Linked DNA regions of Alkalilimnicola ehrlichii MLHE-1. The main gene of each other region encodes a partner of the protein of the gene in region 2 in a complex. Links are inferred from orthologs where the notes say so. Each region holds a gene or a part of one and is shown on either strand. Other genes may lie near its edges.

Evidence for each region.
Region 1: the proteins of dnaN (region 2) and dnaX are in contact, whole or in part, in a cryo-EM structure (PDB 8GIZ), measured with the Escherichia coli proteins. The link is inferred for Alkalilimnicola ehrlichii MLHE-1 from one-to-one orthologs.
Region 3: the proteins of dnaN (region 2) and dinB are in contact, whole or in part, in a solved structure (PDB 1OK7), measured with the Escherichia coli proteins. The link is inferred for Alkalilimnicola ehrlichii MLHE-1 from one-to-one orthologs.

Annotation. Positions count from the first base shown.
Region 1 is NC_008340.1:1,721,349-1,724,321, forward strand. It holds dnaX (DNA polymerase III subunit gamma/tau), read right to left. Parts: upstream 2,474-2,973; coding sequence 527-2,473; downstream 1-526. Other genes in the region: recR (recombination mediator RecR), read right to left, coding at 1-165; MLG_RS07700 (YbaB/EbfC family nucleoid-associated protein), read right to left, coding at 173-496; yidD (membrane protein insertion efficiency factor YidD), read left to right, coding at 2,741-2,973. UniProt on the Escherichia coli protein: Part of the beta sliding clamp loading complex, which hydrolyzes ATP to load the beta clamp onto primed DNA to form the DNA replication pre-initiation complex.
Region 2 is NC_008340.1:854-7,903, reverse strand. The notes cover bases 4,204-7,050. They hold dnaN (DNA polymerase III subunit beta), read right to left. Parts: upstream 6,254-7,050; coding sequence 5,153-6,253; downstream 4,204-5,152. Other genes in these bases: dnaA (chromosomal replication initiator protein DnaA), read right to left, coding at 6,474-7,050; recF (DNA replication/repair protein RecF), read right to left, coding at 4,204-5,088. In the rest of the region: MLG_RS00040 (glycoside hydrolase family 15 protein), read right to left, coding at 1-741; otsB (trehalose-phosphatase), read right to left, coding at 734-1,507; gyrB (DNA topoisomerase (ATP-hydrolyzing) subunit B), read right to left, coding at 1,535-3,952; more of recF, read right to left, coding at 4,024-4,203. UniProt on the Escherichia coli protein: Confers DNA tethering and processivity to DNA polymerases and other proteins. Acts as a clamp, forming a ring around DNA (a reaction catalyzed by the clamp-loading complex) which diffuses in an ATP-independent manner freely and bidirectionally along dsDNA.
Region 3 is NC_008340.1:3,151,890-3,154,875, reverse strand. It holds dinB (DNA polymerase IV), read right to left. Parts: upstream 2,047-2,986; coding sequence 955-2,046; downstream 1-954. Other genes in the region: argS (arginine--tRNA ligase), read left to right, coding at 2,169-2,986; MLG_RS14040 (hypothetical protein), read left to right, coding at 667-963; ruvB (Holliday junction branch migration DNA helicase RuvB), read right to left, coding at 1-343. UniProt on the Escherichia coli protein: Poorly processive, error-prone DNA polymerase involved in translesion repair and untargeted mutagenesis. Copies undamaged DNA at stalled replication forks, which arise in vivo from mismatched or misaligned primer ends.

The sequences.
Region 1 (2,973 bases), 1.7 Mb from region 2 along the record:
GCCCACCTGGTCCATGGCCTCGCGGATCGCCGTGGCGAGCCGGCGCCCGCCGTCGCGGTCCCGCTGCAGCAGATGAAAGGCCATGCGCTGCGCCGACCGGGGGCCGACCCCGGGCAGGCAGCGCAGGCTCTCAATGAGCTGGTCGATCAGCGGGGAGTAGCGCATTCGCGCTTCAGAACGGGAGCTTGAAGCCCGAGGGCAGGTTCATACCCTCGCTCAGGCCTGCCATACGCTGCTGGCTCTCCTGCTCCAGCTTGTGCACGGCGTCGTTGAAGGCCGCCGCCACCAGATCCTCGACCATCTCGCGGTCGTCCTCGAACAGGCTGGGGTCGATACTGACCCGACGCGCCTCGTGCTTGCCGTTGATGGTCACCGCCACCATCCCGCCACCGGACTCCCCGGTGACCTCCATCTTGGCGATCTCTTCCTGGGCCTTCTTCAGCTCCTCCTGGAGCTTCTGGGCCTGCTTCATCATGTTACCGATTCCGCCCCTCATGGCTTGTTCCTCATCTTGGGCTGTTACAGATCACGTGGCCGGGTCAGCCCCCTTCCGGGGCCTGACCGTGTCCGGCAGCAACTCGGCGCCGAAGCGCTGGTGCAGCCGGGCGACGTTCGGGTCATTCTCCAGCGATTCGCGGGCGGCCCGCAGCCGTTCGGCGCGTTCCCTCCGGGCGACCGTGGCCGGTGTGTCCCGGTGCGGCGACTCGAGCCGGACATCCAGACGCACCGCCCGGCCCAGGTAGTCGCCGAGCACCTGGGCCAGCTCCGCCTCCAGCGCCGGGGTGCGCAGCATCCCGTGGCCGCTATCGAGACGAAGGATAACACGGCCCTCCTCCTCACCGACCCACTCACAGTGCGCGGCAAACTGTCGGAGGGCGCCGTCCAGCGGCAGGTCGCGGGCGCGCCAGGGCCAGGTTTCCGGCGTGATCCCCGCATCGTCCGGCGCCGTCGTCTCCGGCGCGGTCTCGGCGGCCGCGGGCTGAGCGCCGATCGGCGGCGGCTCCTCGTCGCTAACCGGCGGGCCTTCGGCCCAGGCCGGCGGGTCCGTCAGCCCCGCGGCCGGTTCGCGCCCCCCGGCAGGGGCCGGCTCAGCGGCGGCCGACGGGTCGGCCGGTGCCGGTGCGGGGCCATCCGGCTCGACCGCCTGGCCCCGCGCCGCCCGCATGAGCGCCTCACGGTAACCGCCCAGCCCCCCGCCCTGCTCGGGCGGCGGCGACCCACCCGCCGGAGCGGCCGCGGGCTCCGCCCGTTCTGTCGGGGTCGGCGACGGGTGGGCCTCCCGCCGGGGCCGCGTCGCCTTGGGGGCGGCCTGGGACCGCGGTGAACCCGCCGCTGCCGCTGGCGGGGCGTCTGCCCCCGCCCCGCCGGTCGCCGCCACTGCGGTCCCGGTCACCGGCTGGAAGGCCAGCATGCGCAGCAGCACCATCTCGAAGCCGGTGCGGCCCTCGGGCGCCAGCGGCAGGTCACGCCGCCCATTGAGGGCGATTTGGTAGTAAAGCTGCACATCCTCCGCCGGCAGCCTTGCGGCCAGATCCCGCAGCCGGTCCGCATCGGGGTCGCCAGCGGGCAGTGCCTCGGGCACCACCTGGAGCAGGGCCAGCTGGTGCAGGCAGTGCAGGAGCTCATCCAGGGCGTCGCTGAAGTCGGGGGCCCGCTCGCTCATCCGCGCCGTCACCGCCAGCAGCGCCCGCCCGTCGCCCGCGGCCAATGCCTCCAGCGCCTCGAGCACGAACCCGCGGTCAATGGTGCCGAGCATGGCACAGACCTCGTCCTCGCGAACCGCGCCGGCGCCGAAGGCGATGGCCTGATCCAGCAGGGAGAGCGCATCGCGCATGCTGCCCTTGGCCGCCTGCCCCAGCCGCGCCAGGGCCTGTGGCTCGGCCGCCACCCCCTCCTGCTCGACCACCGTGTGCAGGTAGTCCGCCACCAGGCCACCCGGCAGGTTCTTGAGGTTGAACTGCAGGCAGCGCGACAGAATGGTGACCGGCAGCTTCTGCGGGTCGGTGGTCGCGAGCAGGAACTTCACGTGCGGCGGCGGCTCCTCCAGGGTCTTCAACAGGGCGTTGAAGCTGTGCCCGGAGAGCATGTGCACCTCGTCGATGAGGTAGATCTTGTAGCGGCCCCGGGTGGGCGCGTACTGCACGTTATCGAGCAGCTCGCGGGTGTCCTCCACCTTGGTGCGCGAGGCGGCGTCCACTTCGATCAGGTCCACGAAGCGGCCGGCGTCCAGCTCCCGGCACGCATCGCAGGTCCCGCAGGGCTCGGCGGTCACGCCCTGCTCGCAGTTCAGGCACTTGGCCAGGATCCGGGCCACGGTGGTCTTGCCCACGCCGCGGGTGCCGGTGAACAGGTAGGCGTGGTGCAGGCGCTGCTGCTCCAGGGCGTTGACCAGGGCGCGCAGCACGTGCTCCTGCCCGGCCATCTCGGAGAAGGTGCGCGGTCGCCACTTGCGGGCGAGTACCTGGTAAGCCATGGTTTCCTGCTGTCTGCGGAGCGAGGCTACAAAGTGTACGGGTGGTGGGGGCGGTGCGCCACCGGTTCAGGGGAGCAGTGCGCTGCGGATAGATGGAGGCGGCGGATACCAGCCACACCCCGGCGCCCGAGTCCACCGCTGCCGCTGCTCCCTTCCGGGCCTGACGGAATTCACGGTTTATCGTCGCGAGGGGACCGGCACCGCCGCCATAATGGCGGCCCGTTTGGTACGGACCCTGCCTTGGGTAGGCAGCGCGGAGACGTTACCATGACAATCCGATCACGCCAAGTGGCTGGCCTCGGATGCCCCATCCACCATCGCCCGGTAACCCCGCTCATGCGCAAGAACCCATTGACCCTGCTGCTGATCGGTCTGGTCCGTGTCTATCAGTACGGGATCTCGCCCCTGATCGGCCCGCGCTGCCGCTACTGGCCCACCTGCTCCCACTATGCGGTGGAGGCCCTGCAGGTGCACGGGCCGGTGCGCGGCGGCTGGATGGC
Region 2 (7,050 bases):
GGTGGTCACCGCGGCGATGACCGCCCCAGTGTCTTCATAGGTATTGAGTTTGAGGGTGATGGCGGCGCGGATTACCGCCTCCTGCCATTCGAAGGGCACGGCCAGGTAGCGGACCCACTCCTGCCAGTAGTGAGTGGTGCGCTCGTAGAACTGGCTGGCGGCCTCGTGCGGGGAGAGCGGCAGGGTCTCGTCCGGTCCCAGGATCAAGGTAAAGACCTGATCCACCACCACCGGCGTCTCGTCAAGAATGGCGGTCAGTGAGGCGTTGGTAGTAAGGCGCAGCACCTGCTCGCCCGAGACGTAGCGGATGTGATTGCTTCCGTGGGTGATGATCGGTCGGGTCGTGCCGTAGTCGAACACCGGCCGGACCACCATCCGGACGCGGGGAGCGCCCCCCAGGCAGCGCACCTGGCGCACCAGGGTCACCGGATGGAAGCTGCGGCCGAACTGTTTGAATCGGGGTGCAAAATCGAGGACCTCCACAACCCCGCCCTGGTGGTCGTAGAGGCGGGTGCGGAGGATGGCGGTGTTGCGGTCGTAGGCCTGTTCACTGCGGGCAAGGCCCTCGAGAAGGATGGCGAAACGGCCGTGGCCGTCACCGACACCGGGGTCCCCAAGGAGACTGCAGAACACCGGATCACCGTCGAACCGGGGCATACAGGCCCAGGTAACCTCGGCCTCCCGGTTGACCAGGGCAGCGAAGCTGCAATTGCCGATTAGCGCCTGGTTGAGATCAGTCACCGTGCTCCCCCCTGATAGCGGCGGCCGGACGATTTCCTCGGAGCCAGTCGATCACCGCCGGTTGATCGGGCAGGCGCCAGCGCGCCTCGGTGTGACCGGCACCCACCTTAATGCTATAGCCGCCCAGGGCATTCACTGCCACAAAGGCGTGTTCATCCGTCAGGTCATCGCCCAGGTAGACCGGGGCCCGGCTGGCGAACGGGGCCTCGGCCATAAAGTGTCTGACCGCCCGGCCCTTGTCCCCGTCGGCCGGGCGAAGTTCGTAGACGCACTTGCCGGCTTGCAGCGTGAGCTGACCGGCGGCGCCGGCCGCGATCTCACTCAGGGCCCGCTGGATCGGCATTTGGTATTCGGGCGCCCGGCGGAAGTGAACGGCAAGGGCGATGCCCTTCTCCTCGACGAAGGTTCCCGGGTAGGCGGCGGTGAGGGCGCGGAGGCGATCGCGAAGGGCCGTCATGAGCCGCGGCGAGGGCGCAGAGGGCCGGTGGTAGCGGCCGGCGGGATCGCGCCATTCCGCCCCGTGCACCCCCGCCACCGGCAGGCGCAGCGGCTCGACGACCCGGTCGACGGCGGAGATGGTGCGGCCACTGACCAGGGCGACGGCGCCGCCACTGAGCGCCATCAGCTCGCGCAGGACGGTGCGGCCACAAGCGTCCAGCGTGGCGTCGTCGGGATGGGGGACGATGGGGAGGAGGGTGCCGTCGAGATCGAGGAAGAAGGCCAGGTCCGGTCGCCGCCAGAGGTGCGTCTTGTGCCCAGAGTCCATGGCCCGGCCCTCTCCCCCACGGACGGATCAGATGTCCAGGTTGGCCACCGTCAGGGCATTCTGTTCGATGAAATCCCGGCGAGGCTCCACCTGGTCGCCCATGAGGGTGGTGAAGATCTCGTCGGAGGCCACCGCATCCTCGATGGTCACCCGCAACAGGCGGCGGGTGTCGGGGTTCATCGTGGTCTCCCAGAGTTGATCCGGATTCATCTCACCCAACCCCTTGTAGCGCTGGATGCTCTGGCCCCGGCGGGCCTCATCCATCAGCCAGTCCACCACCTCCTGCAGGGTGGCCACCGGCTTACGCCGTTCGCCCCGCTGGATGAAACCACCGTCACCGAACAGGCCATGGAGTTGCTCGGCCAGCCGCTTGAGGGTTTCGTACTCGGCAGAGAGGAAGAAGGCCGAGTTGAAGGTATAGGGGTAGAGGATGCCGTGCATCCGCTTGATGACCCGCGCCTCTTTGAAGCCGCCCTCGGTGCCCAGCTGCAGGTCCAGGGTATAGGTGACCGACTTGTCCTGCTGGGCATTGGCCCGCTCCACCAGGGTCTCGAACCATCGGGTCATGGCCGCGCCGTCGGCGAAGTCCTGCTCCGAGACCGGCGCCAGGGCGGTCATCTCTGACAGCAGGGTCGGGTCCCAGCGCCGACGCATATGGTCGACCAGGTCCATTGCCTCCAGGTAGCGGCGCGCCAGGCGGCCCAACGCCTCACCGGAGATGGGCGGAGCGCCCTCCTGGCTGTGCAGGCTGGCATCGGCGAGGGCGATCTGGAGCAGGTATTCGGTGAGTTCCGCCTCGTCTTTGACGTAATGCTCCTGCTTGCCGCGCTTGACCTTATACAGTGGCGGCTGGGCGATGTAGACGTGACCCCGCTCCACCAATTCGCGCATCTGGCGGTAAAAGAAGGTCAGGAGCAGGGTCCGGATGTGGGAGCCGTCCACGTCCGCGTCGGTCATGATGATGATGCGGTGATAGCGCAGCTTGTCCGGGTCGAACTCGTCCTTACCGATACCGCAGCCCAGGGCAGTGATCAGGGTGCCCACCTCCACGGAGGCGAGCATCTTGTCGAAGCGAGCCTTCTCCACATTCAGGATCTTGCCCTTCAGGGGCAGGATGGCCTGATAACGGCGATCACGGCCCTGCTTGGCGGAGCCGCCGGCGGAGTCACCCTCCACCAGGTAGATCTCGGACTGGGCGGGGTCCTTTTCCTGGCAATCGGCCAGCTTGCCCGGCAGGCCGGCAACGTCCAGCACCCCCTTACGCCGGGTCATCTCACGGGCCTTGCGGGCGGCCTCGCGGGCGCGGGAGGCGTCGATGATCTTCTCCGCAATGGCCTTGGCCTCGGCGGGATTCTCGTAAAGGAAGTCGTTAAAGGCCTCGGCCAGCACCCCCTCTACGATGCCCTTGATCTCAGAGGAGACCAGCTTGTCCTTGGTCTGACTGGAGAACTTAGGGTCGGGTGCCTTGACCGAGACCACCGCCGTCAGGCCCTCACGGATATCGTCCCCGGTGGGGGTAACCTTGAGCTTCTTGGCGTAGCCCTGCGCCTCCAGGTACTGGTTCAGGGTCCGGGTGAGTGCGGCGCGGAAACCGGACAGGTGGGTACCGCCGTCGCGTTGGGGGATGTTATTGGTGAAACAGAAGATATTCTCCTGGTAGGAGTCGTTCCACTGCATGGCCACATCCACGCCGACGCTCTCCCGCATACCCGCAAGGTAGAAAACCGTCGGATGGAGCGGGTCCTTATTGCGGTTGAGGTGCTCGACGAAGGCCTTGATGCCGCCGGCGTACTCAAAGACATCTTCCTTCTCGGTGCGCTCGTCCTTCAGGGCGATGCGCACCCCGGGGTTGAGGAAGGAGAGCTCGCGGAACCGTTTGGCGAGAATGTCGTAGTTGTACTGGGTCTGGGTGAAGACCTCGCGGCTTGGCAGGAAGGTTAGTCGGGTGCCCGTCTCCTGGGTCTCGCCCACTACCTTCAGCGGTTCCACCGGGACACCCATCCGGTACTCCTGGGTATGCACCTTGCCGTTGCGCTGGATTACCAGGCGCAGGCGCTCGGAAAGGGCGTTGACCACCGAGACGCCGACACCGTGCAGGCCACCGGAGACCTTGTAGCTGTTGTCGTCAAACTTACCGCCGGCATGCAGGACGGTCATGATGACCTCGGCGGCGGAACAACCTTCCTCGGTGTGGATGTCCACCGGGATACCCCGACCGTTGTCGGCAACGGTGACGGAGTTATCGCCATGGATGGTCACCTGGATCTCGCTGCAGTAGCCCGCCAGGGCCTCGTCCACAGAGTTGTCCACCACCTCGAACACCATATGGTGCAGTCCGGTGCCGTCATCGGTGTCACCGATGTACATCCCGGGACGCTTGCGGACGGCGTCGAGGCCACGGAGGACCTTGATACTGTCGGAGTCGTAGCTGGTTTGCTCGGTCATGGGGTCACGCTCTCTGGATTAAGGGAACGAGTATATCACCCGGAGCAAGGGCGGGGCCCAGGCCTATCGGGTCAGCCGGCCGCCGGCGGCGGGCCGGAGTGAATACGGCCCTGTTCCACGTGGAACCATTGCGCGGCGTCGGGGGCGAGGGGGATATCGCCCGGCTCAATGGCGGTCAGGAAGGCCTGATTGCCACTGGAGGCGATCGCCTCCACCACGGCGGCACGCCGCGCCGGGTCGAGCTCCGCAGCGAGGTCATCCACCAACAAGGTGAGCGACTGGCCGGTCAGGGTGTGGGTAACCGCTGCCTGGGCGAGCAGCAGGGCGAGCACCAGAAGCTTTTGCTGTCCGCGCGAGAGCCGGTGCTGGGCCTCGACACCGGCCACGCGGAAACTCAGATCGGCGCGATGCGGCCCACTGTTGGTGAACCCCCGCTGACGATCCAACTCCCGCTGGGCTTCAAGGCGATCAGCGAGCGGCTCGTCGCTCCGCCAGCCCGGGCGGTAATGGAGGGCCACCGGTTCGTCCGGCAGCCAGCGGCGGACCAAGGCCGACCAGCGCGGCTCCAGGGCGTCGATGAGGTGGCGCCGGTTACGGTCGATGGTGTCGGCCGTTTCGATGAGGCCCTCGTCGTAGGCCCACGCCAAGCGGGACTCGCCCGCCTTGAGGGCAGCATTGCGCTGCCGGAGGGCGCGGACGTAACGGCCCCACACAGTTGAGAACTGTGGTTCCACGTGGAACACCGCCCAGTTCAAAAAACTGCGCCGCACGGCAGGGCCGTCCAGCAATAACCGCTGGTGCTCACTATTGATGACCTGCACCGGTAGGTAGCGGGCCAGTTCGGAAAGGCTTCGCCCGTCCCGACCGTCCAGACGGACCTGCGTCTCCTGGCTGTCCCGGGCGACCCCGATGGTATGCCCCTGAGTCTGAGCCCGAACCCACAAGGCCTCATGACCGTTCCCGATCATTTGCGCCGTCCGCGTGGCGCGGAAGGACCGGGTCCGCGCCACGAAGTAGATGGCCTCCAACAGGCTCGTCTTCCCCGCGGCGTTGGCACCCACCACCACGTTGATTCCGGCGCCAGGCGTAAGCTCAAACGGCTGGAGGTTGCGCACCCCTTCGGCCGCCAGTGACATAATGCCCATCACCACCCGGGGCGTTTGCCGACCACCGCCATTACGCCTGTCACCGTTTCGGCGCTCACAGGCGCATGGGCATGACGACGTACCTTGAGGTCTGGTCGTCTACCCCTTGGATCAGCCCACTGCTCGCGCTGTCCCGGAGTGTCAGGCGAACATCCTCATCGTCCAACGCCCCCAGCGCATCGAGCACATACCCGGCATTGAAGCCGACCTCCAGCGGGGCCCCGCCGTAGTCGACCGAGACCTCCTCTTCGGCCTCCTCCTGCTCGGGGTTGTGCGATGCGACCTTGAGCGTACCACCGTCGAGCAGGAACCGGACACCGCGGTACTTTTCGTTGGATAGGATCGAGACCCGGAGGAGGGCGTGGCGAAGGTCCTCCCGATTCACTGTCGCGGGGGTCTCGGTGGCCTCCGGCACCACCCGACGGTAGTCCGGGAAGCGGCCATCGATCAATTTGGAGGTGAACCGGACGTCCCCGAGCTTGACCCGGATATGGTTGTCGCCCAACTCCAGGTCGGCCCCCTCATCGCTGTGATCCAACAACCGTAACAGTTCCTGAACCCCCTTGCGCGGGACAATCACCTGACGCGGTGCCTCGACCCCGGTGTCGATGGCTTGCTCGGCCAGTGCCAGGCGGTGGCCGTCGGTGGCCACCATGCGCGCCATCGCCGGTTCCAGCTCCACCATCAGCCCGTTCAGATAGTACCGGACATCCTGCACGGCCATGGAAAAGTGTGTGCGCTCAATCAGCTTCCTCAGTTGCCCCTGGGGCAGCCGCACGGTCTCCCGGGCGCCAATGTCTTCGATGCTCGGGTAATCGTCCGCCGACAGTGTGGCGAGGGTGAACCGACTCCGCCCGGCCCGCAGACTCGCCCGTTCGCCGTCGACCTGAAGCTGGATCTGACTCTGATCCGGCAGGTTGCGACAAATATCCAGCAGCTTCCTCGCCGGCAGTGTGATGTCCCCGCCTTCCGTGACTTGGCAGGGCAGACTGGCGACCAGTTCCACTTCCAGATCGGTAGCGGTCAGCCGGGCCAGGCCGTCGCCCAACTCCAGGCGGACGTTGGCCAGCACCGGCAGGGTCTGCCGTCGTTCCACGACGCCGATGATGGCTTGTAGAGGCTTGAGCAGGTCTTCGCGTTGGATATCGATGCGCATGCCGATCCCTAATAATCAATATGTAGATAAGTAAAGACTGTTGTTATTACTGTGTGCACAGCACGCTGTGCATAAGTTTTTATTCCCTTTTTCAATCAATAGGTTGCTTCTGTTTTCCGGGGTGAGTAAGCGGGCGGTTTGCCTGGGGACCGCTGTGGAACAATCTGTGGATAAGATTGGTCGCATCGGTCCGCTCGGTTTCGTCCCGGGGTTATCCACATCATGTGCTGAGGGTTCTCAACAGGTTGCTATAGTCTTCCTCGATCCGGCTGTCCTCGGCGCAGAGCGACTCCACCTTTCGGCAGGCGTGCAGCACGGTGGTGTGGTCACGTCCGCCGAAGGCGTCACCGATCTCCGGCAGGGAGTGGCTGGTCAACTCCTTGGCCAGCGCCATCGCCATCTGCCGGGGGCGGGTGATGGATCGACTGCGCCGTTTTGACAGGAGGTCCGCCACCCGGATCTTGTAATACTCGGCCACGGTCTTTTGGATGTTGTCGATAGTCACCAGCTTGTCCTGCAGCGCCAGCAGATCGCGCAGGGCCTCCTTGGTGAACTCCACGGTGATCTCCTGGCCGGTGAACTGGGCGTTGGCCACTACTCGTCGCAGGGCCCCTTCGAGTTCACGGATATTGGAGCGAATCCGCTTGGCGATGAAGAAGGCCACCTCATGAGGCAGGTCCACGCCCTCCTGTAGCGCCTTACTCATCAGGATGGCGACCCGGGTTTCCAGTTCCGGGGGCTCAATGGCCACTGTCAGCCCCCAGCCGAAGCGCGATTTGAGTCGCTCCTCCAGGCCG
Region 3 (2,986 bases), 3.2 Mb from region 2 along the record:
GGTGGATCTCGTCCACGAAGAGGACGTCGTGGGGCTCCAGGTTGGTGAGCAGGGCGGCGAGGTCGCCCGGCTTGTCCAGCACCGGGCCGGAGGTCTGGCGCATGCTCACCCCCATCTCGTTGGCGATGATGTGCGCCAGGGTGGTCTTGCCCAGGCCAGGGGGGCCGAAGATGAGGGTGTGGTCCAGGGCCTCGCCGCGGCCACGGGCGGCGTGCACGAAGATCTCCATCTGTTCGCGCACCACCGGCTGGCCGATGTAGTCGGTGAGCCGGCGCGGCCGGATGGCGCGGTCGATGGCCTCGTCCTCGCCGGAGGCGTCCGGGGTGATCAGGCGGTCGTTCATAGCTGCCCTGAGCCTGTGGTGTCCTCGTGGGGTGGCAGGTGCCGGGCGCGGAGCCGGGGCGGCGAGTGCCGTCAGGCCTCCGATTGCGCACCCCTTCGGGGTGCCCTGCGCTACTCGGGAAAAATCGGCGCGCGTGAACTCGCTTCGCTCGAACAGGCACGCGCTTCATCCGATTTTTCCCTGCGTTGCTCGGTGCGCAAAAGTCGGCCTGACGGCACTCGCCGCCCCGGCTCCGCGCCCGGCACCTGCCACGGATTGTAAAGGGCCCGTCCCCGCTGTGCTAATCTGGCCTCAGATAGTGGTTCATCGGCGCGAGGTGGGCGATGGCGGACGAACAGCAGCCGGGCGGTGAGGCCGGTTCCAGCAGCGAGGAGATCAAGGGCGCCCTGCTCTACGGCCTGGGCATGGTGGCCGCGGCGCTGGGGCTGTTGCTGGTGCGCTGGCTGCTGGTGGCGGCCGGTCTCATGACCGGTGAGCATTTCTGGGAGGGCGTCGGTATCACCGCGGCCTTCGTATTCGTGGTTATGGTGGTGGGGGGCACGGTGTACGGCCTGCTGGCGGACCTGGGCGGTTGGCTGCGCGGGCGCGATGCCTCCGTCGGGCGGCCGGCCTCAGAATAGGGCCAGCTGACGGGCCTGGTCCGGGGTAACGGTGACCAGGCCCGAGACCGTCACCCCCAGCAGCCGCACCGGCCGGTCGCCGGCCTCGGTGTCCTGCAACAGGGCCGGGAGCCGGGCCCGGATCTCATCGGCGGACTGCACCGGGCGCCCGCTCAGGCTGCGGGTGATCTGGCGGAAGTCGTGATACTTCACCTTCAGCGTGACCGTGCGCCCGGCCAGCCCCCGGCGGTGCAGGCTGGCGGCCACCTTGTCGGCGAGCGGGGCCATGCGTTCCAGCATCTCCGCCGGGTTGTTGAGGTCCTCGCCGAAGGTGGTTTCGGCGCCCACCGACTTGCGTTCCCGGCGGGGGCGTACCGGCCGCTCATCCCGTCCCCGAGCCAGCTCGTAATAGAAGCGTGCCCGGCTGCCGAAGGCGCGCTGCAGCTCCAGCAGGGTCAAGCGCCGCAGGTCGGCACCGGTGCGGACCCCCATCCGCTCCATCCTCTGCCGGGTCGCTTGGCCGACGCCGTGGATCTTCCCCACCGGCAACGCCGCCACGAAGGCCTCGGCCTGCTCCGGGGGGATGACGTGGAGGCCGTCCGGTTTGTCCAGATCGGAGGCGATCTTGGCCAGGAACTTGTTGCAGGAGACCCCGGCGGAGGCGGTCAGGCCCGTCTGCTCGTGGATGCGGGCGCGGATCTCCCGGGCGATCAGGGTGGCCGAGCCGCCCCGCCGCGGGCAGTCGCTGACATCCAGATAGGCCTCATCCAGCGACAGCGGCTCCACCAGCGGGGTGTATTCCCGGAACAGGGCCTGGATCTGCGCCGAGATCGAGCGGTAGACATCGAACCGTGGGCGCAGGAAGACCGCGTCCGGGCAGAGGCGGGCGGCACGCCAGGCGGGCATGGCCGAGTGGATGCCGTGGCGGCGGGCCTCGTAGCTGGCGGCGGCCACCACGCCGCGGCCGTTGGGGTCGCCGCCCACCACCACCGGGCGGCCGCGCAACCCGGGCCGGTCGCGCTGCTCCACCGAGGCGTAGAAGGCATCCATGTCCACGTGGATGATCTTGCGTTGGCTCATGGCGGGGTGTCTGGTGCGGCGCAACGCGGCGCCGGCTGGTATAGTAGGGCGCTTCCACGACGGGGTGCTTCATGGCCGGGCAACGGCCGGTTAGACTGCGCCCGCCAATCCTTTTCGATTCAACTGCCCAGCAACGGACTCGCCGCATGAAAAAGCACATCGCCCATTGCCTGCAACAGGCCGTGAGCCGCCTGTGTGAACAGGGGTTCCTGCCCCCGGATACCGAGGTGGACATCCAGGTGGAACGGGCCCGCGACCGGGCCCACGGCGACTATGCGGCCAACACGGCGATGATGCTGGCGCGCGCGGCGCGGCGCAAGCCCCGGGAGATTGCCCAGGCGCTGGTGGGCGCGCTGCCCGGCTCCGAGTACATCGACCGGGCCGAGATCGCCGGCCCCGGCTTTATCAACTTCATCCTAACGCCCCAGGCTGCCTGGGCGCCGGTGCGTCAGGCCCTGAGCCAGGCGGGGGACTACGGCCGCAGCGACCTGGGCGCGGGGCGCAGGGTCATGGTGGAGTTTGTCTCCGCCAACCCCACCGGCCCGCTGCACGTGGGGCACGGTCGTGGCGCCGCCTTCGGCGCGGCGCTGGCCGACCTGCTGGCGGCGGCCGGTTACGACGTCTATCGGGAATATTACGTCAACGACGCGGGGCGGCAGATGGACATCCTGGCCGCCTCGGTATGGTTGCGTTACCTGGAGGCGTGCGGTGAGCCGGTGCGGTTCCCCGACAACGGCTACCGGGGCGATTACGTGCGGGAGATCGCCACCGGCCTGGCGGAGCAGGTCGGCGATGCCCTGCGCCACCCGGCCGACCGGGTGATGGCCGACCTGCCGCCGGATGCGGCGCAGGGCGGGGACAGGGAGCAGCACATCGACGCCCTGGTGCGCCGTGCCCGGGCGTTGCTGGGTGAGGCCGGCTACCGTCAGGTCTTCGAGCAGGGCCTGAACGGTATCCTGGCTGA